Regions from separate parts of the Amphritea sp. GJ51-11 genome, predicted to be linked through region 3. Evidence: predicted binding sites of a transcription regulator. Region 3 holds the regulator's gene; each other region holds the start of a gene.
What was found. The regulator LexA, encoded in region 3, represses DNA repair genes until DNA is damaged. The targets are predictions, from matches to a motif close to TACTGTNTANNTANACAGTA.
Positions count from the first base shown of each region.

Region 1: a site for LexA is predicted at 2,986-3,005, ahead of recN (DNA repair protein RecN). Genes of this name have one in related genera too.
Region 2: a site for LexA is predicted at 3,446-3,465, ahead of AC0L4K_RS11260 (DNA topoisomerase III). Genes of this name have one in related genera too.

Region 1 is NZ_CM147881.1:3,786,028-3,796,402, reverse strand. Features, by position in the region: gene AC0L4K_RS17095 (RnfH family protein) at 1-289, shown strand, start outside; gene bamE (outer membrane protein assembly factor BamE) at 360-701, opposite strand; gene fur (ferric iron uptake transcriptional regulator) at 792-1,217, shown strand; gene recN (DNA repair protein RecN) at 1,298-2,977, opposite strand; gene grpE (nucleotide exchange factor GrpE) at 3,153-3,758, shown strand; gene dnaK (molecular chaperone DnaK) at 3,855-5,774, shown strand; gene dnaJ (molecular chaperone DnaJ) at 5,887-7,023, shown strand; gene cysE (serine O-acetyltransferase) at 7,072-7,875, shown strand; gene dapB (4-hydroxy-tetrahydrodipicolinate reductase) at 7,932-8,738, shown strand; gene AC0L4K_RS17050 (DUF3461 family protein) at 8,905-9,294, shown strand; gene AC0L4K_RS17045 (YqfO family protein) at 9,405-9,716, shown strand; gene AC0L4K_RS17040 (MarC family protein) at 9,991-10,375, opposite strand, start outside.
Region 2 is NZ_CM147881.1:2,512,689-2,523,063, forward strand. Features, by position in the region: gene AC0L4K_RS11250 (benzoate/H(+) symporter BenE family transporter) at 1-739, shown strand, start outside; gene AC0L4K_RS11255 (nucleoside triphosphate pyrophosphohydrolase family protein) at 872-1,342, shown strand; gene AC0L4K_RS11260 (DNA topoisomerase III) at 1,456-3,435, opposite strand; gene AC0L4K_RS11265 (glutathione S-transferase N-terminal domain-containing protein) at 3,548-3,928, opposite strand; gene AC0L4K_RS11270 (TIGR04211 family SH3 domain-containing protein) at 4,179-4,769, shown strand; gene AC0L4K_RS11275 (acyl-CoA synthetase) at 4,886-6,514, opposite strand; gene AC0L4K_RS11280 (PAS domain-containing sensor histidine kinase) at 6,743-8,257, shown strand; gene AC0L4K_RS11285 (response regulator transcription factor) at 8,269-8,877, shown strand; gene AC0L4K_RS11290 (DMT family transporter) at 8,996-9,976, opposite strand; gene AC0L4K_RS11295 (alpha/beta fold hydrolase) at 10,229-10,375, opposite strand, start outside.
Region 3 is NZ_CM147881.1:1,973,415-1,983,789, reverse strand. Features, by position in the region: gene dinG (ATP-dependent DNA helicase DinG) at 1-1,268, opposite strand, end outside; gene lexA (transcriptional repressor LexA) at 1,398-2,003, shown strand; gene AC0L4K_RS08695 (cell division inhibitor SulA) at 2,006-2,461, shown strand; gene AC0L4K_RS08690 (hypothetical protein) at 2,505-2,801, opposite strand; gene AC0L4K_RS08685 (DUF6586 family protein) at 2,911-3,435, opposite strand; gene topA (type I DNA topoisomerase) at 3,449-6,103, opposite strand; gene AC0L4K_RS08675 (DNA topoisomerase I) at 6,308-7,033, shown strand; gene AC0L4K_RS08670 (DUF1653 domain-containing protein) at 7,050-7,274, opposite strand; gene AC0L4K_RS08665 (hypothetical protein) at 7,304-7,810, opposite strand; gene AC0L4K_RS08660 (universal stress protein) at 7,906-8,349, shown strand; gene AC0L4K_RS08655 (ATP-binding cassette domain-containing protein) at 8,407-10,281, opposite strand.

The DNA.
Region 1 (10,375 bases), 1.8 Mb from region 3:
TGTTGAGGTGGCATTCGCCTTGCCGAATGAGCAGAAGATTGTTTCATTGCAGGTGGAAGAAGGGTGTTCAGCTTATGACGCGGTGGCGCAATCGCGCATTGCCGAGATTTTTCCTCAGATTGATATTGAACATGATCCTATGGGAATTTTTGGTAAGGCCATTGCTGACCCAAAGAATTATATTCTCAAGCCTGATCAGCGCGTGGAGATCTATCGTCCGTTGATTGCTGACCCAAAAGAGGTACGCGCCCGCCGTGCGGCTAAAGCGAAAGCAGAACGGCAAGGCTAGTGCTAAACTGAAACGACAAAAGCCAACACGGGAGGTTGTCCGGTGTTGGCTTTGATAGTGCAGAATGGAGTTACTGCTGAGGTGTAGCACCAGGGCGGAAATCGCCAGCGAGGCCAGAGAGTTTACCGCTTTCGTCAAACAAGACTGTTAGTGTCTGTTGTGTGATGATGCCGGTTTCGCCAGACTGATTACGGTAGATGTAATCCCAACGGTTGCTGTTGAAACTATCGGTAATCAGCGGGGTGCCTAGCACGTAACGAACTTGGTTTTGAGTCATTCCGGGGCGAAGTGTATCGACCATTTCCTGAGTGACCACATTACCCTGTGGAATATCGATCTTGTAAACACCAGGGAATTCAGAGCACCCGGTTAGTAAAATAGCAGTGATAACGCTAATAAGAATTTTTTGCATTAGTAAATGACTTCCACTTTCGCGTATAAAATCAGATAATTGAGAACGCAAGTCTAACATTCGTTTAGATAAACATCATAGAGAAAGATTATGGGACTTGAAAATCAGGAATTACGTAACGCAGGATTGAAGGTTACCCTGCCGCGGGTAAAAATTTATCAGATTCTTGAGAAGGCTGGTGAAGGTGATCATTTCAGTGCTGAAGATATTTATAAGCTTCTGCTGGAACATAACGAGGATGTTGGGCTGGCCACCGTGTATCGTGTACTCACTCAGTTTGAAGGCGCCGGGCTGGTGTCCCGCCATCACTTTGAGGGAGGACATTCCGTATTTGAGCTGACTCAGGATGAGCAGCATGACCATATCGTCTGTGTGAAGTGCGGTAAGGTGCGGGAATTTAGCGATCGTCGGCTGAAAGAGCGTCAGGATGAAGTTGCTCGTGAATTGGGATTTAAAATCACTGATCGTACACTGTACCTATATGGTGAGTGTGCCGATGGTTGTGAACCGAAGTAATCTTAAAAAGTAAGAATAACAAAACCTTAAAAAAACCGGCATCGCCGGTTTTTTTGGTGTTGAGTTTAGCCATAAGGCTATTAATAGCACCGCGCTATTTCGAGGCCGAGCATCTCGCGGGCATGATCCCGTGATGTTTCGGTGACATCAATACCGCCCAGCATCCGGGCCACTTCACCGATCCGTTGATCGATGCTGAGTGGGTCGATATGGGTAATGGTTTTGTTTTTAACGGTTTTCTTGCTAACGAATAGGTGCTGATGCCCCTGAGATGCGACCTGAGGCTGGTGAGTGACCACCAGAATCTGATTATTTTCGCCTAACTGTCTGAGCAAGCGTCCGACAACTTCAGCAATGGCACCGCCGATACCGACATCAACTTCGTCGAAGATTAGCGTTGGTGTGCTAGAGGACTGAGCTGTAATCACCTGAATCGCCAGTGAAATGCGTGATAATTCACCACCAGAGGCTATTTTGTTTAGTGGGCGAGGCGGTTGACCGGCGTTGGTGGTGATCAGAAACTCGACCTCTTCGAGGCCGTGGGCATTAAGTTGGTCTTTGGCATAAGGGGTCAGCGACAAGCTTAACTCGGCAGCGGTCATACCTAGGCTATGTAGCTGCTTATTGACTTCATTTTTGAGGCTCGATGCGGCTTTGTGACGAGTTTTACTGAGCTGCTTGGCGCTGCTTAGAAATGCCTGACGCGCCTGTTCGGTTTCTTGATGCAGTGCCTCTAAGGCTTGGTCTGACATGCTGAGGCTTTCTAGTTCTTGTTGAATGTCTTGTTGGAACTGCGGTAGTTGCTCGGGCGGGATACGATGTTTGCGCGCTAAATCAAAGATGGTGCCGAGGCGTTCTTCGACGTCGGCTTGACGGGTTGGGTTAAGCTCAACCCGGTCCATATAGTGACTGATCTCCTGCGACGCTTCTTCTATCTGTATCTGTGCGCTGCTCAGCATTTCGATGGTTTGTGTCACAGAAGGGGAGGTGCCTTTCATCTTGCTAAGTAGGTTTTGACACTGATTTAGTAGGCTTAGGCAGCTTACTTCTTCGCCGTCGCTGGTGAGCAAGAGTATTTGCTGACCTGAATGGAGAATATCTTCAGCATTGGCTAGGGTGCTTTGCTCTTCAACCAACTTCTCATATTCACCCTCATCGAGGGCCAGTTGCTCTAGTTCTTCGGCTTGGTAGCTTAATAGCTGTAAGCGAGCGGTTTGCTCTTCATTCTGAGCCGATAACTGATGTAGGCGATGATTCAGGCTGTGCCAGTGACGAAATAATGTACGGGTTTTGCTGGCCAGTTCGCCTTTGCCGGAGTACGCATCGAGAAGGTGCCGGTGATGATCTTTCTTTAGTAGTCGCTGATGTTCATGCTGGCCGTGAATTTCGATCAAATGTTCACCGAGTTCACGGACCTTATTAATAGGGCAGGGGCTGCCGTTAATATAGCTACGAGAGCGCCCTTCGCTGGTGATCACCCGGCGAAGTATGCACTCGCTATCGTCTAGCTCTTGGCTTTTTAGCCACTGTTTAGCCGTGGGGATATCGGTTATATCGAAGCTAGCGATAATTTCAGCCCGTTCCGCGCCTTTGCGCACTGAGCCCATATCGGCGCGATCACCAAGGGTAAGGCCGAGTGCGTCGAGCATGATCGATTTACCGGCACCGGTTTCACCGCTAACCACGGTCATACCCTTGTCTAGTTCTAGGTCGAGTTGTTCAACGATGGCGTAATTGCGAATATTGAGTTGAGTCAGCATGGCCTCAAGCCTGTGTTTTTATACAGTAGTTAATATATAAGCCAATAATTACCCTAGCGCAATCAATAACTACTCCTTTGCATAAAAAAATCAAAAATAACCACTTGAATCCTGTTGGCTTAGCCCCATATAAAGCTCAACAGAAAATTCACATATCAGATGGTTGGAGAAAGTGATGGCAGGCGAAGATAAGACTCAGGTTGACGAGCAGCAGCCGGACACAGTAACGGATGCGGTTGATGCAACCGCAGCCGCTGACGAAACCGTTGAGCCCGCCGCTGAAGGCGCTACCGCAGCCGAGGTTGATGTGGACGCATTGCAGCTTCAATTGGCGCAGGCTCAGGATCAGATTTCCGAACTGAAAGAACAGGAACTCCGGACCTTAGCCGAGATGCAGAACGTGCGTCGTCGGGCCGAGATGGATGTTGAGAAAGCGCATAAGTTTGCGCTGGACAAATTTGCCAATGAGCTGCTGCCGGTCGTGGACAGCTTGGAACGGGCAATTGAAGCATCTAATAGTGATGATGAAGCGGTTGTCGCCCTGCGTGAAGGGGTTGAGATGACGCTGAATATGTTTATCACTGGTTTGGGTAAATTTAAGGTGGAACAGCATAACCCAGTGGGTGAAGCGTTTAATCCTGAATTACATCAGGCAATGTCAATGGTGCCGAACCCCGATGTGCCGGCTAACCATGTGATGGCGGTGATGCAGAAGGGCTATACCTTGAATGACCGCTTGATTCGTCCAGCGATGGTGATTGTTTCTAAAGGTGCTGAATAAGTCAGGCCTTGAAACTGATAAATATGCACCAATATAGCTAGCAAGAAAAAAGAATTTGCCCGCTAGATCGGGCACAGAATGATTGGAGTGATTGAGATGGGTAGAATTATTGGTATTGACCTGGGTACTACAAACTCATGCGTCGCAGTATTGGACGGTGATAAGCCACGGGTTATTGAAAACGCAGAGGGTGAACGCACCACCCCGTCTATCATTGCTTATGCGGATGATGGTGAAATTCTGGTAGGTCAGCCGGCTAAACGTCAGGCTGTGACTAACCCGAACAATACACTGTACGCGATCAAGCGTTTGATCGGTCGTCGTTTTAAAGACGATGTAGTACAGAAAGATATTAAAATGGTGCCATACAAAATTATCGAAGCTGACAACGGCGATGCTTGGGTTCAAGTAAACGATAAGAAAATGGCTGCACCACAGGTATCTGCAGAAATTCTGAAGAAGATGAAGAAAACTGCTGAAGATTACCTAGGTGAAGAGGTGACTGAAGCGGTTATTACCGTTCCAGCTTACTTCAATGATTCTCAGCGTCAGGCAACTAAAGATGCCGGTAAAATTGCGGGTCTGAATGTTAAACGTATCATCAACGAACCAACAGCTGCTGCACTGGCTTACGGTATGGACAAATCTAAAGGCGATAAAACGATCGCTGTATACGACTTGGGTGGTGGTACATTCGATATCTCTATTATCGAAATTGCAGAAGTTGATGGCGAGCACCAGTTTGAAGTGTTGGCGACTAACGGTGACACTTTCTTGGGTGGTGAAGATTTCGACTCACGTCTGATTGAATATCTGGCGGCTGAGTTTAAGAAAGAATCTGGTATCGATCTGCACAGTGATCCACTGGCACTGCAGCGTTTGAAAGAAGGTGCTGAGAAAGCCAAAGTTGAACTGTCATCTGCACAGAGCACTGATGTTAACCTGCCTTACATCACTGCTGATGCAACGGGTCCTAAGCACCTGAATGTTAAGATCAGCCGTGCAAAAATGGAATCCCTCGTTGAAGCGTTGGTTGATCGTTCTCTTGAGCCTTGCCGTATGGCACTGAAAGATGCTGATCTGTCTGCTGCTGATATCGATGAAGTGATTTTGGTCGGTGGTCAGACCCGTATGCCTCTGGTACAGAAGAAAGTAACAGAATTCTTCGGTAAAGAAGCACGTAAAGATGTTAACCCTGATGAAGCGGTTGCGATTGGCGCATCTATCCAAGCTGCGGTTCTGGCCGGTGATGTTAAAGACGTATTGCTGCTGGACGTTACCCCACTGAGCTTGGGTATCGAGACTATGGGGGTTGCTACACCAGTGATCGAGAAGAACACGACTATCCCAACTAAGAAGTCTCAGGTGTTCTCTACGGCGGAAGACAACCAGACTGCTGTAACCATTCACGTAGTACAGGGTGAGCGTAAGCAAGCTTCAGGCAATAAATCACTGGGTCGTTTTGACCTGGCCGATATTCCGCCAGCACCACGTGGCATGCCACAGGTTGAAGTAACATTCGACATCGATGCTAACGGTATCCTGAACGTGTCTGCGAAAGATAAAGCGACCGGTAAAGAGCAGTCAATTATCATTAAAGCGTCTTCAGGTCTGAGTGATGATGAAGTTGAACAAATGATTCGTGATGCTGAAGCCAACGCTGAAGCGGATAAGAAGTTTGAAGAGATGAGTCAAGCCCGTAACCAGGGGGATGCGATGATTCACTCCGCTAAGAAAACGTTGGAAGATGCCGGTGATAAGGCAACTGAAGAAGAGAAAACAGCGATCAACGGTGCAATCGAAGCGTTGGAAGGCGTGCTTAAAGAAGACGATAAAGACGCCATCGAAAGCAAAACAGCCGCACTGACTGAAGCCGTTTCTGCACTGGCTCAGAAGATGTATGCTGAAGCTGCACAACAGGCTGAAGGTCAACCGGGTGAGCAGGCTCAAGCTGAGCCGGCTGACGACGCTGTTGACGCTGAGTTTGAAGAAGTTAAAGACGACGACAAAAAATAAGTCGGATTGAAGTGAATCAAGCTTAAATTGACAGCGCGGGCCGGTCCCGCGTTGTCTTGTTTTTATTCTGAGCTGATTTAAAGAATTAGTTAACCGGATTGCGATACCGATTATGTCGAAGAAAGATTTTTATGATGTGTTAGGCGTTGACCGTGACGCTTCTGACCGGGATATTAAAAAGGCCTTTCGTCGTATGGCGATGAAATATCACCCGGACCGTAATCCTGATGATAAGTCCGCGGAAGATGCCTTTAAAGAGGTTAACGAAGCCTACGAAGTACTGTCCGACCAGCAGAAGAAAGCTGCTTATGACCAATATGGGCATGCAGGTATAGATCAGAATGGCATGGGTGGTCAGGGCTTTGGCGGCGGTCAGGGTGGCTTTGGCGATATCTTTGGTGATGTGTTTGGCGATATCTTTGGCCAGCAAGGTCATGGCGGTCGTCGTAGTCATGTACAGCGCGGCGCCGACCTCCGCTACACCATGGACTTGAGCCTGGAAGAAGCGGTACGTGGCTGTGAAAAAACCATTACCGTACCGACGTTAGTACCCTGCGATGTTTGTGATGGTAGTGGCGCTAAAGCCGGCACCAGTGCTAAAACCTGTGGTACCTGTGGTGGTATTGGTCAAGTACGTATGCAGCAAGGGTTCTTCTCTGTGCAGCAGACTTGTCCAACCTGTCATGGTGAAGGCCAAGTGGTTTCTGATCCATGTACTAGCTGTCATGGTCAGGGCCGTAAGCAACAAACCAAGAAACTGTCGGTTAAAATTCCGGCGGGTGTGGATACCGGCGATCGTATTCGTCTCTCAGGTGAGGGGGAAGCGGGTGGCCATGGTGGCCCATCAGGTGATCTTTTTGTTCAGGTTAATGTACGTGATCATGCGATTTTCGAGCGTGATGGCAAGCATCTATACTGTGAAGTGCCAATCAGCTTTATCGATGCCGCGCTTGGCGGTGAACTAGAAGTTCCGACGCTAGAATCACGTGTTAAACTGAAGATACCTGCTGAAACCCAGACCGGTAAGCTATTCCGTCTGCGAGGTAAAGGTATTAAGCCTGTTCGTGGTGGTAGTGTTGGTGATCTGCTAGTACGGGTGATTGTTGAAACGCCGGTGAACCTGAACAGCAAGCAGAAAGAGTTGCTGAAACAGTTTGAAACCGCGATGGATGAACGCCAAAAACACCATGGGCCAAAGAAACATGGGTTCTTTGATAGCGTTAAGAAATTTTTTGAGGATATGACCTAATATCCCAAGGGGCTGCATTGCAGCCCCTTCGACTTTTAGGAGTCTTACATGAGTGATTTTCCCACTCACCCGGAAGAGTTGTGGCGGCTGATTCAACAAGAAGCACGTGACGAGATGGCTATTGAGCCATTTCTGGCGAGTTTCTTTCACAGCACCATTATCCGGCATAACAGCCTCTGCGAGGCGGTGAGTTACCTCTTGGCTAATAAGTTGTCTGATGAGGTGATGGCCGCTATTACCCTGCGTGAGTTGATTGAAGAGGCCCTGAGTGGTGATCCTGAAATCCTCAAGTGCATCTGTAAAGATATCAGTGCTGTACGTATCCGCGACCCCGCTGTGTTTAGTTTTACCACGGTATTACTGTATTTAAAGGGTTTTCATGCTCTGCAGGCTTATCGTATCGCTCACTGGATGTGGAAGCAGGGACGGCACTCAATGGCACTGTATATTCAGAGCCGCGTGAGTGAAGTTTTTCAGGTGGATATTCATCCGGCGGCGCGGATTGGCTGTGGAGTGATGTTTGATCACGCGACCGGTATTGTGGTCGGCGAAACTTGCGTTATTGAAAATGATGTCTCTATTCTGCAATCAGTGACACTCGGTGGCACGGGTAAAGAGACCGGTGATCGTCATCCTAAGATTCGTGAAGGGGTTATGATTGCCGCGGGCGCGAAGATCTTCGGGAATATCGAAGTCGGTGTCGGCGCTAAAGTCGGTGGCGGTTCTGTGGTGCTCGAAGATGTACCTCCTCATACCACGGTGGTGGGTGTGCCAGCTAAGATCGTTGGTCGGCCTGAGTGTGAAAAACCGGCCTTTGATATGGACCAGAGTGTCAGTCGTTCGAAGGGTTAAGATTCATGAGCGGGGCTGAAGTTAACGAAGGCCCGGCATCAGATCAGGAAGTGAGAATGATTAGAATTGCCGTAACCGGCGCCGCTGGGCGTATGGGAAAAACTAATATCGAAGCTATTCAGGCAACCGATGGGCTAACATTGGGGGCGGCCATCGTTGAGTCGACCAGTAGTCTTATCGGTGCCGATGCTGGCGAAGTTGCCGGTGTGGGTAAACTAGGTGTGGCGATTGTCGGCTCACTAGAGCAGGTGATCGATGACTTCGATGTGCTTATCGACTTTACCGCCCCGAAAGCGACACTCGCAAATCTGGCGCTCTGTGCCGCTAATGGAAAAGCGATGGTCATTGGCACCACCGGTTTGAATGAAGCAGAGCGTAATGAGTTGCGCAGCTTTGGTGAAACCATGCCGTTGGTCTTTGCTTCTAATATGAGCGTGGGGGTGAACCTTTGCTTTAAGCTACTGGCCGATGCGGCTAAGGCGTTGGGTGATGATTATGATGTCGAGATAATCGAAGCGCATCATCATCACAAAGTGGACTCGCCTTCTGGCACTGCTCTGAGCATGGGTGAGGTGGTTGCCGATGCGTTAGGTCGTGATCTACGCCAGTGTGCTGTCTATGGTCGTGAGGGGCAGATAGGTGCCCGTAGCAAAGAGGAAATTGGCTTTGTGACTATCCGCGCAGGTGATGTGGTGGGTGATCATACGGTATTATTTGCGACTGAAGGCGAGCGCGTTGAGATTACCCATAAAGCGAGTTCTCGTATGACCTTTGCAAAAGGTGCTATGCGTGCTGCTAGTTGGCTGGCCGGTAAAGAGAATGGGCTGTACGATATGCAGGATGTGCTCAACCTGAAAAATTAACATCGTTTATTGATGGCTTATTAAAACCGCCGTCCGGCGGTTTTTTTTATCCCGTGATAGCAACCTTGTATTAACATCCCATTATGGGATTAAGAAAAACTCCCGTTTTAGATTTTTTCATCTATATTCAAGGAAGTTTTCCGCTAATGGCTTATGGAGTAAACCAATGTCTGCCGATAAATTTCGGACTTTAACAGAAATGGGATTTGAGAATCCCCATGAAATTGAAAAATTCACCACCCGCACTGAAAATGATGTTGATGTGCTGAAGGTGTATTTACATCGTCATCATGGTGAGTGGATGACGAAAAGTAAAAAATTCAAATTCAAGCGTAAGCATACCAACGTATCGGTTGAGGGTGGCTTGGTACCATACCGTGCAAGCACCGAACCTTCGCCATATTTCTTGCGGGCGATCGACGAGCTGGAAATGCTGGTGTCTGCAGAGAAAACGGTTAAAGACAAAAAGCAGCATCTGCTGGATGAGATCGAGCACCTTGAAAAAGTAGTGTCTCGTAAGGTGGAAGATCTGCGCCGGCTCGTGGAAGATCTATAAATCAAACCATGATTATCAATAAGCGGCGGTGAGCAATCACTGGCCGCTTTTTTTGGCTTAATTCGCCGCCTATGGCGTATAGAAATCATGAATATAGAAGAGGAAAGGCGATGTATAAGTTAGCGTTTTTTGTTCCGGATGAGGCTTTAGAAGTCGTTAAAGAAGCGGTGTTTATGAGTGGAGCTGGCCGCATAGGGCAGTACGAGAGTTGCTGCTGGCAGATTAAAGGGTTGGGGCAGTTTCGGCCCATGCCGGGCAGTCAGCCTCATATTGGTCGGGAGAATACTTTAGAGCAGCTGTCGGAGTGGAAGGTTGAATTAGTGTGCGAGGATGATCTGATTCATGCGGCGATTGCGGCACTCAAGCAGGCGCACCCTTATGAAGAGGTGGCCTATGATGTTTGGCAGCTGGCTGATTTATGATCATGATTATAACTGAGATAGTTATGAACATATCCTGTGGGTAAAGCGGTTAGTTAAGTATGGATAACCATTGCGGTAGTCTTTTAAGCTATTGTTATTATTGGCTTAATTTGTAGTGTGTTAAATTTGTTCAGGGTAAAAAATAACCTGTTAAAAAGGCTCAAAACTAGCCACAAATTCTGTGGATAAATTTGTGGATTAAGCTTGGGTATCAGTGGGGTAAAGCGCGCAGGCCCCGTGGCTGCTGGGGTCTGCGAAGTTGCTGTAATATCGTTCAGTGGCCGATGCGGGTCATAAACCCCGTGATACCTGTCAGCACAATTTCCGATGCCATAGCGGCCAGAATTAGGCCAGTGATCTTACTGAGAATGTTCAGGCCTGTTTTGCCTAGTACGCGCTCTAATCGGTTGGCGACATGGAGCAGCAGCAACAGCGAAGTCAGGGCGAGGAACATGCCGCTGAGGCCGAACAGCATATCGACCCCATGAAGTTCTGAGCCGTACACCAATATGGCACCGATGGTTGCTGGGCCGATAATCGTGGGGATGGCTAAGGGCACGACCGAAGTATCTTCACGAATAGCATCAGGCACCTGAGCATTGGTGCGCACTCCTTCTTTGACCAAGCTGATAGCTGAGAGGAATAGCAAAATACCAGCG
Region 2 (10,375 bases), 540 kb from region 3:
CATTCTGATGATCAGTAGCTACCTTATTTTTCGTCGACTGCTGCCCAAATACTGCCTGCTTCTGCTGCTAGGCATCGGCCTCCTCGGAGCCATCGCTCTGGGTGAAACGAATCTGCAGTCGGTGTCATTCAACCTTACGGTACCGATCTTTATCGCCCCTGAATTCACCTTCAGTGCAACCCTTAGCCTTGCCTTACCCTTGGTGATTGTGAGCCTGAGCGGACAGTTTTTACCGGGCTTTGCCATCCTCAAAGCCTCGGGGTTTAATACGCCGGCCAGGCCTATCTTTCTCTGTACCGGCGGCATCTCGCTCATCACCGCATTGTTTGGGGGGATCACGACCGCCATTGCGGCCATAACGGCAGCACTGTGTACCGGTAAAGATGCACACCCCGATCACTCTAAGCGCTATGTTGCCGGCATCGCCAATGGTGTGTTTTATCTAATCGGCGCGACCTTTTCCGGCACCATCATTGCGTTATTTACCGCCCTACCTGATCACTTTGTCGCAGTACTCGCCGGATTGGCGTTGCTCGGCGCGATCTCCAGTAATCTACTCGGCGCCGCACAGGAAACCACTCACTTTGAAGCATCATTGATCACCTTTATCGTCACCGCCTCAGGTATGAACTACCTCGGTATTGGCGCGGCTTTTTGGGGTGTTATTATTGGTTTGATCAGCTATCTTGTGCTGTACCAGCCATTTGGATTTACAAGCGGCTTAAAACAACGAAAATAACGTTACGTGAACCCAGTGTCAGCAGGCCCATATGACCGCTATATAGATAACAAAGCCGATTCGAAATTGCGATTCAGCGCTTAAACCGTCATCATATAGGCCGTTTATAACTGTCACGGTATACAAAGCATCATGAGTAATTTCACCGACGTATCTTATCTAAACACGGTCTTTGGTAATCTGAAGGGCGATCTGCAGAACCCCGACTGGGAAAAAGCGGGCAAACAACTGCATCTGATTCAGGAAGAGCTAGCTGAACTGGTGGAGGGGATTAACAATAAAGATATGTCTGAAGTACGTGATGCGGTAGCGGACATCCTTGTGGTTACCTACGGTATGGCGCATATCCTTGGCATCGATGCCGATACTGATATGTCAGCGGTACAGGCCAGCAACCTATCAAAACTGTGTAAAACAGAAGATGAAGTCGAGCAAACACTGGCCTACTATCGCACCGAAGTAGGTCTGAATGTTTACCGTGGAGGCGAGCTACCCGAAGCCTTTATCAAATCGGCAGAAGATCAAACCGGTAAAGATGGCAAATTCTACCCCGGCCATAAGTTTCTTAAATGCATCAACTGGCATGAGCCTAAACTGGTCTGACAACCCTCTTACCTCTTTAGCCATTCGGTCAAACGCACATTCCGCAAGCTCACTCAAACGGTGCCCATGGCACCGTTTTTAATATCCGTTCACGGCTAACAGTCGCAGGTCAATTATGCTTTGCGGGTCGCTGTTTTTCTCGGCTTACTCGGTTTTTTAGTTTTCGCTGGCCCGCGCTTAGTCCCATTGGCCGGTTTACGTGTGCCCGTTCGGCTGGTACGTCGCTTTGGCTTGGGTTTAGGACTGAGGGCCTTGAGCGTATCCGGAATAACCACTTGGGATGACTGAGCAATCAACTCTTTTAGCCGCTCCGTCAGCGGTTGCATAAAACTATTATAGCTCGCCTCTTGCTGACACACTCGACCTAGCTCTGCTTCCCATACAGCGGTCATATCCGGAGTCGTCGCACTTTCGGGTAAACAGTTGATCAGCGCCCGGCCAACCTCAGTAGAGCGTATGGCTTTACCTTCACGGCTAAGAAAGCCTCGAGTGAACAGCAGTTCGATAATCCCCGCACGTGTTGCTTCGGTGCCTAGACCATCCGTTTCTTTTAATACTTTACGAATCTCCGGATCGGTAACATAACGGCCAATGCCAGTCATCGCGGCTAACAAAGTTGCGTCGGTGAAGTATTTAGGCGGCTGGGTATTTTTTTCATCCAACACCCCATCAACACAGGTTAATGACTGCCCCTCCCGCAAGACCGGTAGGCTACTGTGTTTTTCTGCCGCATCGGACAGCAAAGGTTTCCAGCCAAGGCGCTTGGTCTGATGCGCACTGGCAATAAACTGGCCACCAGCAATACGCAGATCAACCCGAGTATCATCATATTCATAAGGCGACATAAACTGCGCCAGATAATAACGACTCACTAAGATGTAGAGCTTACGTTCAGCATCACTCAGCGAAGCCAGATTTGCCTGACGAGTAGTGGGAATAATCGCATGGTGAGCACTGACTTTCTTATTGTTCCAGGCAGCGGAACGCCGACTAGCATCAATTTGTGGCAAATGTTCAGCAAGGCTTTGCTGATTGCTCATGATGCTTGCGATCACGTCCCCCGCCTGAGCAAAATGATCTTCCGGCAGATACCGGCAATCAGAACGCGGGTAGGTTAACAATTTATGGCGTTCATACAATGTCTGGCAGCTATCCAATACCGCTTTGGCGCTCATGCCAAAACGTTTAGCCGCTTCTATCTGTAAGCTAGACAAGCTAAAAGGTAACGGGGCATTTTCACGCTTACGTTTTTGCGTCAGGCTCAGTAACTCTGCCGGTTGACCTTTGATCCGGTTGATCACCGTTTCCGCCAGTTTACGGTTTAATACTCGCCCTTCCTCATCCTGATAAGGCTGACAGTTTTCACTCGGTTTCCATTTGGCATTAAAACGCTCTCCCGCTTCTGTTTCTATTACCGCTTGCACCTCGTAAAAGGGCTTTGAGACAAAGTTATCAATCTCAGCATCACGCCGCACAACCAAGCCCAATAAGGGAGTCTGCACCCGCCCCACCGACAGCACCCCCTGATAACCCGCTTTACGCCCCTGAATACTGTAGGCGCGGGTCATATTGATGCCGTAAATCCAATCCGCGCGAGAGCGCGCCAATGCTGAAACAGATAACGGTATAAATTCAGAGTTAGCTTTTAAATTATGTAGCGCTGCACTAACGGCTTTAGGGTTAAGGTCACTGATCAAGACGCGCTGGGCAGTGCGTTTCTTTGTTTCACTCGCACCGAGGTAGTTAATCACCTCATCCACCAGCAACTGGCCCTCCCGGTCAGGATCGCCAGCGTGAACCAACTGTTTTGATTGCCGGATTAAACGCCGCAACACCGTTAACTGAGAACGGGTTTTAGTGCGCGGCTTTAGCTTCCACTCCGCCGGGATAATCGGCAGATGCTCAAAGCGCCAGGGTTTAAAATCTGGGTTGTAGTCCGCCGGATCAGCCAATTCGAGCAGGTGCCCTAAGCACCAACTGACACAATCACCATTACCTAGCTCAATAAAACCATCCTGTTTTTTATGGGGTTTCGGCAACACATCCGCGATGGCGCGGGCAAGGCTGGGCTTTTCTGCTATGTATAGAATCATGGTTAAAAAGTACTGGTTAAATATACAGACAAGTTATCCCAATTTGATCGATGACGCTAGCGACAGGCACAAAAAAAGCAGCCTTCGCTGCTTTTTTAAGCCTCGACGAGACTTATGCGCCAATCTTGGGTGTGACATAAGCCTGTTCAAGATAGTGAATAATGTCGGAGGATTCATACATCCAACGCACTTCGCCATCGGCCTCATCAATACGCAGGCAGGGAACTTTCAGCCGACCACCACCCTCTAGCAGTTCTTGACGGTACAATTCGACCTTTTTGGCATCACGCAACTCAATATTCAGACCGTTACGACGCAGCGCGCGGCGCACCTTAACGCAAAACGGACACGCCTCATACTGATAGAGAGATAAGTGAGCGGTGCGAAGATCTAACTCACGCTGCTGCTCAGGATCTCTTTTAATCGCCCGAGGACGAAATACAAAATTCAATAGCAGGATAATCCTACCCAGAAACCAACGAATAAATGCCACTCTGATAACTCCTTAATTCGGGCCTGATGGCAACCGGTTAATTCGCGCGACAGTATATCACTACCTTAATCAATTGTTCCTGTAAAAAATCAGGGCTTAACCCGAGGCCGATTGATTGTATAATGTTAAATTATTACGACAGCCGCTGAACTTATCGCATCGATACCGGTCTACCGCTGTCCAGCTTTGCCTGAAAACCAGGTTTCGGTTTTAGGGGGGAAGGCTGAACGTCTACACACACAGGAAGAACATGAATTCGTCAAATAAACTCCCAAAAAAGCCATGGATCGCATGCCTTTTTGCCGTGGCACTTTCAACCTCGGCTGACGCCGCTAATTATGTTAGCGATGATGTCTATACCTTTTATCACGGTGGTCCAGGAACGGAATACCGGATTACCGGGCGGATACGCAGTGGCTCACCAGTCACCGTGCTTAATCGTAATGAGAAAACGGATTTCATTCAGATTAAGACCCCGAGTGGCAAAGTTGGTTGGATGCCCGCCGACAAGATCTCATCAGGTATTAGCTTAGCGACCCGCTATCCAAAACTGCAAGAGCAACTAAAACAGAATGAAGAGAATCTGGCGGCGCAGGCTGAAGAGATCTTAGCGTTAAAACAACAGAATCAGAGCCTTGCCGGCCAAAATGCGGGAAATGCGGGTAAAGTATCGGCCCTTGAGGAAGAGATCGTCAGCCTCAACCGCACCATCAATGGTATGGATGAAAGCAATCTGATGCGCTGGTTTACCTACGGTGGCTTAGTCGCCTTCGGTGGATTACTACTAGGTTTAATGATTCCTTATCTGCCAAAACGTAGAAAGCGTCATGACACCTGGTAATCTGCGGGGCTAGCGGCAGCTAAAAGCCCCCAGATGCCATTAACCGGCCGAAATCATGTTGCAAAGGTGAGCCTCCAGCGTTAACGGAGGCTCATACCTTAAATTCATATCGACCGTTAATCGTTGGCTTTATCGCGTAAGACAAACTTCTGAATTTTTCCGGTTGAGGTTTTTGGTAACGGACCGAAAACGACTTTCTTCGGTGTTTTAAAGTTCGCCATATTCTCACGGCAGAAATCAATTATCTCCTGCTCAGACACTTCCGCGCCCTCTTTTAGGGTGACAAAGGCACAGGGCACTTCACCCCACTTCTCATCATCTCGGGCAACAACCGCCGCTTCCATAACACTCTTATTGCGATATAACACATCTTCGACTTCAATCGAGGAAATGTTTTCCCCTCCGGAGATAATAATATCTTTTGAGCGATCCTTAATTTCAATATAACCATCGGGATGCCACACGGCTAAATCACCGGAATGGAACCAACCTCCGGCAAAGCTTTCTTCAGTGGTGGTCGGGTTTTTCAGGTAACCCTTCATCACCAGATTACCACGCATAAAGATCTCACCCATGGTGAGGCCATCTTGAGGCACCGGCTCGAGTGTAGTCGGATCCGCGACCATCAGCCCATCAAGCATCGGCGCCCGAACACCCTGACGGGATTTCAATCGCGCAATCTCTTCGTCGTTTCGATCATTCCATTCCTGATGCCACTCACATACGACCGATGGCCCGTAGGTTTCGGTCAGCCCATAAACATGGGTAACATCGAAGCCCATCGCTTCCACCCCCTGAATCACGGCGGCCGGTGGCGCAGCTCCGGCGGTCATCACTTTAACCTGATGATCAATACCCGCTTTCATCTCATCCGGCGCGTTATTCAACATATTCAAGACAATCGGCGCACTACAGAAGTGATTAACCTTCTCATCTTTAATCGCTGAGTAAATATCATCGGCCCGAACATGACGCAAACAGACACTCACGCCGCTAGATGCGGCCAGACTCCAAGGGAAACACCAACCATTGCAGTGGAACATCGGCAGTGTCCAGAGATACACCGGGTGATGCCCCATATCCCAAGAAACGATATTACTCATCGCATTCAGATACGCGCCCCGATGATGGTAAACCACCCCTTTCGGGTTGCCCGTTGTTCCTGAGGTATAGTTGAGGGTAATGGCATCCCACTCATCTTCCGGCATCTGCCAAGCATAAGCTGCATCGCCGGTGGCAATGAAGGCTTCATAATCGGTGGAGCCAATCAACTTACCGCCTTCATAATAGGGATCATCAATATCGATCACTAACGGCTTATGGGGGATCATTTTAAGTGCTTGATCAATGACCTCAGAAAACTCTCGATCCACCATAATCACTTTCGCTTCGCCGTGCTGCAGAATAAAAGCGATCGCTTCGGCATCCAGACGCACGTTCAGCGCATTTAGCACCGCACCACACATCGGCACACCAAAATGCGCCTCAAACAGTTCGGGTAGGTTCGGCGCCATCACCGCGACCGTATCCCCTTTTCCAATCCCATTCTGAACCAAGGCGCTGGCTAACTGACGGCAGCGATCATACGTTTCCGACCAGTTACGTCGGGTTTGCTGATGCACCACCGCTGTATGGTTAGGAAAGACGAAAGCGGAACGCTCGAGAAAGCTTAATGGGCTCATAGCAGAAAAGTTGGCGCTGTTCTTATCCAAGCCAAACTGATATGGATTCGAGTGTTTTGACATAGTAGTTAATCCCTGAACATTGCTGTATCCGCGATCAGCCAGCGGGCCCAGCAGTATTTTTATTGTGAAAACGGATGTGATAAATCGCACCGCCTAGGGTATACCCTTATTGCATCCGTTATAATACGTAATTACCCTGATGAAACAAGCTAGCCTTAAGTCCAAAGCCGTATCAAATGCAGCACTGGAACGACATATTAAGGGTTTTTACCTGATCAGCGAGCACTCATGAGTATAGAACAAAACCTGAAAGCGATCAGTGAGATGGATGAGGGCGAACGATCGCGCTTTCTCGTCGAGCAGTCCACCGATATGATCTCCCGCCACACACCGACAACGGAATGGACCTTTCTCGATGTGAGCCCAGCGGTAGAACGTATGCTCGGCTATACCGTCGAAGAGATGATAGGCACCGCCGGCTATGACCTCTTCCACCCGGAAGATGCTGATAACCTGATAAAGCGTTCCGACTCCGTCCGTTATCGCAAAGGGATGTACACCAACGTTTATCGTTATAAACATAAAAATGGTCACTACATCTGGCTAGAAACCACCAGCCGTACGTTGAGAAATGCCGAAGGCAAGCCCATTGAGGTGGTCTGTGTCTCTCGTGACGTTACCGAGCAAACCCTGGCACAACAAGCCACCCGCCGACTGGCACGCGTGGTGGAAGCCTCTTCCGACATGATTATGTTCTGCAACCATAAAACCATGCAGCTGACCTATATGAATGAGGCCACCTACATCACCTTGGGTACCGAAAAAGAAAACCCGATGGTGTTTTATCTTGAGCAGATGTTTTCCCCCAAAATTTTTGCCTCATTAGTGCAAGATGCCCTCGGTCACGCTGCCGCCCACGGCACCTGGTATGGCAGCATTAAAATGCAACTGCCCTCTGGCCGTGAGCGTACCGCAGAAATTCGTGAAGTGATCGCCCACCGAAACCTTAATGACGATATGCAGGTGGAGTATTACTCAATTATCGGCCGGGATATTACCCTGCGCCGAAAGGCCGAAGATGAGATGAAACGTAACCAATTGGAGATGGCGCACATTGCCCGGTTACTCTCCGTTGGCGAAATGGCCTCCGGACTCGCCCATGAGATCAACCAACCGTTGGCCGCCATTCTAAATTATTGTCGCGGCTCAATGCGCCGTATTGAAGAGGGACGTATCAGCTCGGTGGAGGAAGTCAGCCACTCGATGGGATTGATTACCCGCCAAGCCAAACGTGCCGCAGAGATCGTCAAACGCATGCGCAGCTTCGTTAAGAAGACCGAATACCAGCGTATGGAATTCTCACTTAATGACAGCTGCCAAGAGATCGCTGAGTTTCTTAAACAGGAAGCACTGGATCACAACACCACCTTTGAATTTGAACTGGAACATGGCGAACTAGCCATCGTCGCTGATAAAATTCAGATTGAACAGGTGCTGGTTAACCTGATTAGGAATGCGATTGAGGCTTATAATGGCTGTGAAGTTAGCCATCGTCCCGTTATTATACGCACCCGAAAAACCAAGGATTATATCTATATCTCGGTGTCAGACCACGCCAAAGGCATCAGTGCCGAGATATTAAGTAAACTGTTTGAGCCTTTTTTCACCTCTAAATCGACCGGTTTGGGAATGGGATTATCCATCTCACGCACCATTATCGAGGCCCACGGTGGGCAGCTATGGGCCGAAAGTGATGGTCAAACAGGCACACAGTTTTTTATTAAAATTCCAGCGAAAGGCTAGGACCTGACAACATGAGCAGATACAACGGTACCGTTTTTATTGTCGATGACGACGATGATTTTCGAGATTCCATGCAATGGCTATTGGAAAGTGATGACCTGCCGGTCAAGAGTTTCTCCTCGGCCCGTGACTTTCTCAGCAACTACAAAGGCGACCAAGGCTGTATGCTGCTGGATGTGCGTATGCCTGAAATTAATGGTCTAGCGCTACAACAAATCATGTTGGAAAGAGATATCCGCCTGCCGATCATTGTGCTCAGTGGTCACGGTGATATCCCGATGGCCGTGACTGCCATGAAAAACGGCGCGATCGACTTCCTCGAAAAGCCCTTCGATGACGAAGTACTGATTCCATTGGTGCAAAATGCATTGAAAAAAGCCGATGAGATATTAGCCGGTCAGCAACAGCTAGAGCAGATTCACGCCCGCTATGAAACCCTGAGCCGACGGGAACGGGAAGTGATGGCGCTGGTCGTTTCTGGCAAAGCTAACCGAGAAATCGCCGAAGAACTCGGTATTAGCCCGAAGACCGTCGAAGTACACCGCTCTCGGGTGATGAGTAAAATGCGCGCTGAAAGCTTGCCGGCACTGGTCAACCAAGCCGCCCAATTGGAAAACTAAGCCGCAAAAACAGCTCACAACAAAAGCAGGTAACAAGGTCGTCACTCAGCACACGCTGAAAACCACGCTGTTACCTGCTTTACTGCCCCTCAAGGCGACGATCACCCATCAACCTTAACTACTGATCGCGACTAACCGTTTCACGGAGCACTGTTTGTTCGATTGTGACAACCGATTCAACCACCGACTCAACTTCTAACTCAACTGCAGCTTCAAGCTCCTCAACGACAGCCGAGTGCTGTTGCAGCCAAACGAGTAGTCGCGGCAACAGTAAACCCGCAATCACAATAGCCATCCCGACAAACTGCAAATCCGTCACTGACTGACCAAACAGCAATGCAGTCAATACCGCAAACACCGGCACAAAATTAAAGAATAGCGAGGCCGTCGCGGCCCCCAACTGATTCACGCCACTGATCCATAATAGATAGCCGCCCACCGTACCAAAGACACCGATGAACAGCAGATCAGCCAATACCCAAGCGGAGATCGCTAGACTTTCCTGCACCGGATGCACCTCAGCACTAAAAGCTAGCATCAGCGAGATCACTCCTGCACCCGCCATCATGCCAACAAGCGTGAAAGGAATCATCGGCAGCCAACGACCGATACTTTGAGTTAAGCAGGTATACAGGCTCCAACACAACATACCGACAAAAATCAGCTGGTCCCCCTGATTAAATTCAAAGCCAAGCAATCGTGATAACTCGCCGTTGGTCAGCACCAACAACACACCCGACAGACAAATAATCAGACTGAAGATAGCACTCAGATGAGGCAATTTTCGCTGCCACAAGGTGCCCATTAAAGAAGTCGTTAAAGGACTCAGCGCCATAATCAATGCGCCATTACTGGCATCGGTTTTTGTCAGCCCAGTGAACAGGCATAGATTCAATCCGCCGACGCCCACAATCGAGGCAATAATCGCCCACAACCACTGTTGAGCCGTTAATCGCGGCAACGGAACCTTCACCCAAATGGCATAAATGAATAGACAGCTAGCCGCCACCGCAAAACGCCAAAGCACTAGGGTCAGGGCACTGACTTCCGCTAACGCATGCTTTCCTACCGGAAAACATGCGCCCCAAAAAATGTGCACAGCAGCAACATCCAAACAGCGTTGCTATTAGCTGAACGACTCATGCGGATCTCTCTCTAACATTGCGATTACAACCTATAGAGCGCAGACATCGATATATAGGAAAAATGAGCGGGCATAATAGCATAAGAGATTAAATGATTATCTAGCTGCGATGGGCTCTTTATGCCAGACGTAAAGGATAGCCAGATTCAGCGAACTCAAAGCCAATATCATCGTTATCGCCGCTGTCGATAGTCACTGAAGATCAGGCTACAACGCCAAGGATTCAATGAATTGAGTCATCGCCTGCAGCGTTGCTTTTTTTGCTTGTAAGTGGGGTACATGGCCACACTGAGGTATAAACACACCCGTTGCTCTTTCGCCAATGCCACTGACAATATCCTCTACCTGCGAGAC
Region 3 (10,375 bases):
TGCCCCATCGAACGCCCTAGGCCAGTGATGTTTTGCATTCTCGACACCATCATGCCAACCCGGGGATACCACATTTCGGCGGCCTGACGGTCAATACTGCCATCGCCATCCAACGACTCTTTCAGGAGATCTAGGATCATCTCCATCTTAGTGCCCATCCGAGCCGCTAGGTGCTCTACCTGTAAACCAAACTGCTTAACCTCATCAGGCACCACGCCACTCGGGTAACGGTAGCGTTCTTTAGGTCGGGTAAAGGCATCACTCAATAAGATCGGCCGGATCAGTTCGGCCCAGTTATTCAACACCACCTGCAAATCTTCCATCGGCTTACGCTGGTGCTCAATGTAATCACGCATTAATTGCGGATTCCCGCTTTGATCGAGCATTTTATCCAGCTGTTTAATCGTGCCGGATAACCAACGTTCGGTGGACTTAAGCCGCAAGTTAAAGGAGAAGTGACCGCTGGCCTTATCAGATAAATGGTGACCTTCATCGAAGATATAAATGGTCTCAGACGGATCCGGCAGGATAGCACCACCGCCTAACGCTAAATCGGCCAGCACGATATCATGGTTGGCGATCACACACTCGACCTGATCAAGGTCTTTACGGGCTTTGAAAAAGCTACAGGCGGAAAAATTACTGCAACGACGATTGGTACACTGCAGATGATCACTGGTGAGCGGATACCAATCCTGTTCACTGATATCCTGACTCAGGTTATCGCGATCACCATCCCAGCGACCTGAGGCAAACTCATTTAATAGGCTCTTATAGAACTCGGCGGTTTCACCATCGATACGTAGCGCTTGCTCATCTTCATACAGCGCCTGCTGACCGGATGCCCCGTGGGCATCGAGATGCTGCTCCGCCTTACTGATACAGAAATAGCGGCCGCGCCCCTTGGCCAAGCCATAGGTGACAGACAATCCCGCATGTTCCGCCACCTCAGGAAGATCCTTATTAAGCAGCTGTTCTTGCAAAGCCACCGTCGCGGTGGAAAGCACTACCTTTTTACCCTTTGCTTTAGCGATCGGCAGAACCGCCAATAAATAGCCAATGGTTTTACCGGTACCGGTGCCCGCCTCAATGACGCTCACATGCTTTTCACCCAAGCGGTGGGATTTGTCATCCTCCATAATGGCGCCAAGCACTTTCGCAACCTCTGCAATCATCTGCTTTTGCCCCATACGCGGCTTAAGCTGACGGCTCTCAAGAAAGCGTCTATACGCCCCCTGTATCTCTTTTTTTATCTCTTCTGAAAGCACCTGACTGCCCTAATACACCGTAACGACGGACATTCTAGCAATAATACTGGATAAATAGACAGAAAAATGTTTACAAAGCCAGAATACTGTATATAGTTACAGCTACTGGATAAAAACACAGAGTTCATCATGAAACTGACACAACGCCAAACAGATGTACTTGAATGCATTAAACACTGCATCAGCACCACCGGCTATCCGCCTACTCGGGCAGATATCGCTAAAGCGCTGGGGTTTAAATCAGCTAACGCCGCCGAAGAGCACCTCAAAGCATTGGCCCGTAAAGGAGCCATTGAGATGATCCCCGGCACCTCCCGCGGCATTCGAATCCCTGGATTTGATGACGAAGACCCTGGTTTGCCGGTTGTCGGTCAAGTCGCGGCGGGTGAGCCGATTCTGGCACAGGAAAACGTCGAAGAGCGCATTACTATCGCCTCAGACTTTTTCCACCCGCCAGCCGACTACCTACTTCGGGTGCGTGGCACCAGCATGAAGAACGTCGGCATTATGGATGGCGACTTACTGGCAGTGCACCAGTGTCAGGCGGCTAAAGACGGCGAAATTGTGGTTGCCCGAATAGATAATGATGTCACCGTCAAACGCTTTAAACGAAAAGGTAATCTTGTCTACCTAATCGCTGAGAATGAAGAGTTCGAACCCATTGTGGTCGATCTGCAGAAGCAGGAACTTTCCATTGAAGGTCTCGGTGTTGGGGTTATCAGAAGAGGACAGTAATCATGTTGCACGCAGTTAGCAGTCTCAACAGCTCAGATTCCGTACTGCCCGGTTTTATTCGTCCGGTCGCCGTACCATCAAACCACCCGGAACTGGCCGGCAAGGTAACGGAAATTGTTTTGCAAGGCAGTGATTTTGGGCAAATGACCATGCTACTGCCACTCTTAGCACAACTCAGTAAAGATGATCGTTGGTTTGCTTGGATAGCACCGCCGGCATCTCTACCGAAGAGCTTACTTGAAGCTGCCGGCATCGACCTCAAGAAGGTGATGCTGCTGCAACCTGATCAAGGCCACTCAACCTATCAATTGGCCTGCCAAGCTCTCAAAGCTGGCACTTGCCATGCGGTTATCAGCTGGCCCGGCGTACTCAGCAATGAAGAACTCAGCGGCCTCGAAGCTGCGGCGGTTAACGGTAAAAGCCATGGTATCGTGATCCGTGATCGCCGACTCGCTTAAGCCAAATATACAGCAAAAAAAACAGCGCCTCGGCGCTGTTTTTTTAATGGATAATCCTTGGCTGATCCGGCGAATCCACGTCAAACTCAGCGTCGGGATCATTCTCCAACCCAAGTCCTGCGTCATCCCCATTCGCCGATGCCTTGACGCTCATATCAGAAATCATATGGATACCCGCTGTTAGCATCACCTTAGCGACATCAATGCACTCTTCATCAAGCTGCTCTCTGACATCGTCCGAGAAGCTGATCCGCATAATAGGCTCATCATTGGAATCAGCACGACGCAGCGCAATCTGACCATCATCCAACTCAATTATTTCCAAAAACATATTAGACATATTTTTCTCAACTCGGCTCAAATACGTGAACGAAACCACCGGTGTGAAGCACTACGCTTAGAAGCCTCGGCCTCAGAAACCCTTCAACCACCGATGCTTCTCTCCTCTTTTACCACTCCTGCATACCATTACGCATACGTTCGACCAGTGCCTTAAATTCGCTAAACCAGCGCTGGTATTCGCTGAGTATATCGCCATCTTCAGCATGGTCCGGATTAATCTGCATCACGTGTATCTCAGAGACACTTTCGGCTTTGCCTTGCGATTGCTGATGGTCTTCCGCTCGCCAGCAGGCTTTATACGCGGCAAGCAACTGATGCAACCAACTGTCAGTATCATTATGTAACTGTTGCAGTTCGGCGACTTCAGGTGCTTCCAACCCCTGCGCCTCCATCTGCTGCGTTAGCTGACTGAGCTTACTAATCCGGTTAGCATCAAAACTGTATTGTTCAGCGATCTCTCTGAGCAATGAACTGTATGCCGACACCATATGAAACAATACCGACTCATTATAGGATTCAATCAACGCATGCTTACTCCAGCCGGTCGATTCCTGAGCCACCTTCAGCGCATCCAAATGGATGCGGGTAAAGTTTAATTTCTGGTTGGTACGGGTTAAATACACACCGCTCATACTAAGCCTCCGCTCACTTTTTGGTTGCTGTCTTCTTCGCTTTAGCAGCTTCCACTACCCATTTACCGCCACTGTAGAAAGCACGCCATCCGGTCGCCTTACCTTCGACTTCCGTCATCACATACTGCTCTTTCGTTTTACGGCTGTAACGGACGATTGCAGGGTTGCCATCATCATCTTCTAACGGTGCACTGAAGAGGAAACTATATTTTGGATCGATCTCGCTCTTATGTGGTAAGAGCTCAGACACTTTAGGCGCTCGAGTTTCCCTTTTACGAGGGAACTGACTCGCCGCAAGGAACATACCTGATGCACCATCACGTAAGATAAAGGTGTCTTCGACGTTATCACATTGCAACTCTGGCATCGGCACCGGATCCATTTTCGGCGGCGCAGCCTCACCACTTTTCAACAACTTACGAGTGTTTTTACAAGTATCACTTGTACAGCCAAAGAACTTGCCGAAGCGGCCCGTTTTTAACTGCATCTCAGCACCACACTTGTCGCACTCCAACACCGGGCCATCATAACCCTTGATTTTAAAGGCACCCTGCTCAACTTCAAAACCAGGACAGTCCGGGTTGTTGCCACAGATATGCAGCTTACGTTGCTCGTCAATCAGATAGCTGTCCATCGCCGTATCACAGATACTACAACGGTGCTTGTTACGCAGGATACGCGACTCTTCTTCATCATCGCCATCGACACTGACAACCTCATCACCGTGAACCAGATTCATGGTCGTTTTGCAGCGCTCTTTCGGTGGCAGGGCATAACCTGAACAGCCTAAGAAAACCCCGGTTGTGCCGGTACGCACCATCATCATCCGACCACAGGTAGGACAAGGAATATCCGTTTCTGTCGGCGCATTCAAGCGCATCCCGTCATCAGGGTCTTGTGCTAGCTCTAAACGATTACTAAAGCCTTCATAAAATTGGTTGAGCAACGCTTTCCAATCGGCTGCGCCAGTAGCGATGTCATCTAACGACTCTTCCATCCGGGCGGTAAAGCCAAAATCCATCAGATCAGAGAAGTTCTCCACCAGTCTTTCAGTAACAATATCGCCCATTTTCTGAGCATAGAAACGCCGATTATGGACTTCCACATAACCACGATCCTGAATCGTCGAAATAATCGACGCATAGGTGGACGGCCGGCCAATGCCTCGTTTTTCTAACTCTTTAACCAAACTCGCTTCGGTATAACGGGGTGCAGGCTTAGTAAAATGCTGCTTAGGATCTAGCTGTTGCAGTTGCAATACATCGCCCTGCTTCACATCTGGCAAGATAATATCGTCATCTTTACCCCGGCTATTCATCACTCGCGTATAACCATCAAAGCGCAAAATCCGACCTTTGGTGCGTAATTCAAATTCACCCGCCGTAATGGTTACCCGTGTACTGGTGTAGAGGGCCGGCGTCATCTGACACGCCATGAACTGCCGCCGAATGAGCTCATAGAGGCGTTCAGCGTCCCTCTCCATGCCTTTTAACGAAGTAGCCTCGATGCTTACATCTGAAGGACGAATCGCCTCGTGCGCCTCCTGAGCGCCCTCTTTGCTGCTATAGGAGTTAGGTTTTTCAGGCAGATACTTGCTGCCAAAGTTCTCATTAATATATTCGCGGCAGGTAGCAACGGCTTCAGCACTTAAATTGGTCGAGTCGGTCCGCATGTAGGTGATATAGCCAGCTTCATAGAGTCGCTGCGCCAGCATCATGGTTTTCTTCACACCAAAGCTCAGTCGGGTACTCGCCGCCTGCTGCAGGGTTGAGGTGATGAAAGGGGCCGAAGGACGACTACTCGTTGGACGATCCTGACGATTCGTGACCTGAAAGGCTTCTTTTTTCAGCTGCGCAACATACCCATCAGTCTCGGTACCACTGACAGGACGGAACGCCTTGCCCTGATATTTTTCGACCTGAAAGCGCAATGCTTCTTTTTTGTCCGACTCGACATCGGCATGTAACTCCCAGAACTCTTCAGGGATAAAGCTGCGAATCTCTTTTTCACGCTCAACTAGCAAACGTACAGCGACCGATTGCACCCGTCCAGCCGACAAGCCACGGGCAACCTTGGCCCATAGCAGCGGCGACACCATGTAACCGACCACGCGATCAAGGAATCGACGCGCCTGCTGCGCATTAACTCGGTTAATATCAAGCTCACCCGGTTGCTTAAATGCTTCCTGAATCGCTTTTTCAGTAATTTCGTTAAATACCACACGTTTATAACGTGAATCTTCACCACCAATCGCTTCCCGCAGGTGCCAGGCAATCGCCTCCCCCTCGCGGTCCAAATCGGTTGCGAGATAGATTGTGTCTGCATCTTTCGCTAGTCGTCTCAATTCATCAACGACTTTTTCTTTACCGGGCAAGATCTCATAACGGGCATCCCAGTTATGTTCGGGATCAACACCCATACGAGCAATCAGTTGTTTTTTACTCTTTTCAGCCTTGTGCCGGATTTTATCTTCCGGTGACAATTTACGGGTTATCGCAGCCTGACGAGCGCGTTCTTTTGGATCCGATGCGGTCCCATTACCCGAGCCACTGGTGGGCAGATCCCGAATGTGGCCCACGCTCGATTTAACCACAAACTGGTTACCCAGATACTTGTTTATGGTTTTCGCTTTGGCAGGTGACTCAACTATAACTAGGGACTTTCCCATATAAATAAAATCCTTAAAGGACGAGGTGACAATACAAAACAGCGTGCATATATAAGGGCTGTAACCAGCAGGGTCAAGCTTCTGCTAAAAAAAACACGCCAATTAATCAAGATTATTGGCTAATAAAGGTATGTTTCTGGTAGCTTAAATACAGTATGCTGCCGCCAATATTAGCCCGTTCCTTAATTACAACTACCTGAGAATATGTTGCAAGACAACCTGATTTTTCTTTTTTCTTTAATCGCAGTCGGTTTCGTGGCGTTGCTGGTGAACAATTATTTCTCTACCAGAGAACAGCAAAATGAATACCGCAATAAGCGTCTGAAAGAGCTGAATAAGAAGTCAGCCGAAACCCTAGAAAGCCTTGCCGTGCTGAGGGAAGCCAACTGCCGCACGGAAATAACCGATGCTTTGAGCGGCTACGTTGTCAGCATGATCGAAGAAATTTCAACACTGGCCCCCGAATCGGAACTCCTTCAGGATATCGGTGCACAAAAAGAAAGTACCGACCGCATCACTGCGGTACCCGGTGGTTTTAACAACGATCGCGCCCTCAAAAAAGCTCAAATCCATATTCAACATGCCGAAAAACTCTGTATCGAGATGGCGCAACTTAACAAGCTCAGTGTAGCCCGGGCCAAGCAGTTTCAGCATGATCTTTACTGGTTGCATGTTTGCGTATTTGCCGATGCCCATATCAATCAGGGTAATCACTATCTCGAGCGGGGCGATAAGTTAGTAGCCATGTCCCACTACAAACATGCTAAAGCGATGGTTGCTCGTGCCAACGTGCCGCAGAAGCAAAAACAAGAATATATCGATAGGATTAGAGATCTTCTCAACCGCGCAAGACCCAGTAGCGCCATGGCTACCGGCAACTTGGCCGCCTCTGTTGATCTCTTAAGCCAGAAAGAAAATAAAGAAGAATAAGTATTAAGCGCCGACCTCAGTTTGAAGCGGCGTTTAGATATTCAAATCGGCCAACCGATTGGCCATCCGCACCGGTCACGGCTTCAGTAAACATCGCCAACGGCCGCACCCAGATGCCTCGCTCGCCATAACAGGGGCGATACACTACTAACCACTCTTCCGTTTCGGAATGCCGAGCGAGATGCAGCACTTCGTAATCTGCGCCTTTGTAATGACGGTAAATACCCGTTTTAAGCGTCATAGTCGCTCCTCTATCTTGCCTATTCATGATTAAAACTGCTGGTCAATAAAGGGCTTGAGTAACGCTTGAAACTCATCCAAGCTGTTTTCATCACCACGTTCATCCCAATATAACGAAATATGCACCGGTGTTGACTCGATCGAAGAGACGCCTGCTGGCAACTGCTCTATCAATGTATTCAAAACCGCTAGTTGCTGCTCGTTCAAGCAACGCTCACCACTGCCCCAACACCAACCTTCAGGCAAGCCCTCATTGGCCACGGCAATCTGACGAAAAACCTGCCACTCGGTGAAGTTATTGCGATGGGCTTTTTCCAGGTTATAGCGAGGCAAACGATAGGCTGTTGCCATCAAGGTTTCAGGCTTCACCTGGCCCGCTGCACGGGGCGGCGTCATGCGCACCATCTGCACCTGAAAGCCATGTTTAGACGCCTGTTGACGCAGTTTGGCAAGAAACCGCTGCCGTGGACTTGGCATCACCCACATCATCGACCCTAGCAATGACATCATAATTAAAATAATAATGGCCCACTTCATTTAATGCCCTCGACTAACCGGGTTGACACCGGTCATAATTAGAACCAGAGATTCTATGTTATTCTCATTATTAGGAATCAACAGGAGCAATTCCCATGTCCCTTTATAAACACATCTTAGTAGCGACTGATTTATCAGAAGAATCTGATCAATTGATCGACAAAGTAAAACAACTGGCCGAATGCTCTAACGCTGAGCTATCCATGATTCACGTTATCGAGCCGCTGAGCTTTGCTTACGGCGGTGACGTTCCGATGGACTTAACCGCGATTCAAGCACAGCTTGATGAGCACGCACAAAGCAAGATGACTCGCTTTAGTGAACAGCTAGACTACCCCGTTAAGCAATGTCATGTGGTTTCAGGTCACACTGAAACTGAAATTCACAAAGTCGCTGACGAACAGGGGTGCGATCTAATTATTGTCGGCAGCCATGGACGTCACGGGCTGGCATTGCTGTTAGGCTCAACTGCCAATGGCATCCTGCACGGCGCTAAATGCGACGTACTGGCGATCAGAGTAACCGAGAAAGAAGAGTAACACTCCCCTTTCTCTGCGCTCTACACGATCATCCTAGATTGTTAGGCGATGCGCGTATTACTGCATCGCCTCTAGTTCCACCCAGCGATCCATTAGTTTTTCCAGCGCTGCTTCTTTGCTTTGCAATGCTGCTAACTTAGCCGCAACTTGCGCATGATCGCCGTTATAAAAATCAGCCGCGCCGGTTTCTATATGCAGTTGTTCGATCTCGCCTTCAAGCTGTTCTAACTGCCCCGGCAGTAGATCCAACTCTCGCTGCAACTTGTAACTTAGTTTCTTCTTCGCCGGTTCCGCTTTAACGGGCTCCACCACTGCTTTAGCGGTAGGCTTTTCCACCGGCCGGTTGATCTCAGCACGCTGCCGTAACCAGTCTTCATAGCCCCCGACATATTCCTGAACCTTGCCGTTGCCTTCGAACACCAAGGTGGAAGTCACCACATTATCCAAGAATGCCCGGTCATGACTGACCAACAACAGGGTACCCTTGTACTCTAACAAGATCTCCTCAAGCAGCTCTAGGGTTTCAATATCCAAATCATTGGTCGGCTCATCAAGCACTAACAAGTTGGATGGCTGACTAAATAACTTAGCCAACATCACCCGGTTACATTCACCACCGGACAACGCCTTCACCGGGGTGCGTGCACGTTCCGGAGAGAACAGAAAATCACTCAAATAACTAATAATATGACGTGATTTACCATTGATCGAAATACTCTCACGGCCTTCGGAAATATTATCAATAATCGTTTTTTCCGGGTCGAGCTTGCCTCGCAACTGATCGAAATAGGCAACATTAAGACTGGTGCCGAGTTTAACCGCACCTTGATCCGGCTGAATTTGCCCTAACAGTACTTTCAATAGCGTACTTTTACCCACACCGTTCGGGCCGATCAGACCGATACGATCACCACGCTGAATAGAGAGTGTTAGATCACGTAACACAGTATCACCGTTATAGCCGTGGGTAACACCTTCCACTTCGATCACGATTTTGCCCGAACGGTCCGCTTGCTCTACTTGGAATTTAGCTTTGCCCTGCTTATCACGACGCTGGGAGCGCTCCACGCGCAAATCTTTAAGTGCACGGACACGGCCTTCATTACGGGTACGACGGGCCTTAATGCCCTGACGAATCCACTTTTCTTCTTCGGCTAAGCGCTTATCAAATAGGGCGTTATGACGCTCCTCTTCCTCAAGCATTTTCTCTTTTTGTGCTAAATAAGCGGAATAATTGCCGGGAAAAGAGGTGAGATTACCGCGATCCAGTTCAACAATACGGGTCGCCAAACGCTCAACCAATGAACGGTCATGGGAAATAAATAACACGCCCCCACGGAACTCCATGATCTGCTTTTCCAGCCATTCGATGGTTTCGATATCCAAATGGTTGGTTGGCTCATCGAGCAATAATATATCGGGGGACTGAACCAATGCCGCGCCGAGCGCCGCACGACGGCGCCAACCGCCAGATAGCGCCGACATAAGCTGTTCGCCATCTAATTCGAGACGTTCCAACACCTGCACGATTTTCTGCTCAAGGTGCCAGCCGTCAACGAGTTCGATTTTATGTTGCAACCGTTCCAGTTCAGCCATATCCGTATCACTTTGGCTCATCGCCAACGCTTCATAACGGTTCAGCAGATCAACGGTTTCAGCACAACCGGAAGCCACGACATCGCGCACCTTGCGTTCATCAGCGGCAGGTAGCATCTGCGACAGTTCCGCCACTCGAGCGCCGCCATCCTGCCAGATTTCACCATCATCAGTTGCTTGATGCCGTGCCAGCACTTTCAGCAGGGTCGATTTACCCGCGCCATTAATGCCCACTAAGGCAACCCGTTCGCCTTTATCCAGTTGAAAGTCGATATGATCGAGCAGTTGTTTATCGCCAAAGGCGACGGAGACCTTGTCCAGTCTGATCAGAGCCATGCTTAAATCCATCAAAAACGTTGGCCGCATATTCTACAGAAAAACCACTCGGCGGTGGTACGCAATCACAATATATTTACGCACACCCTCCGGC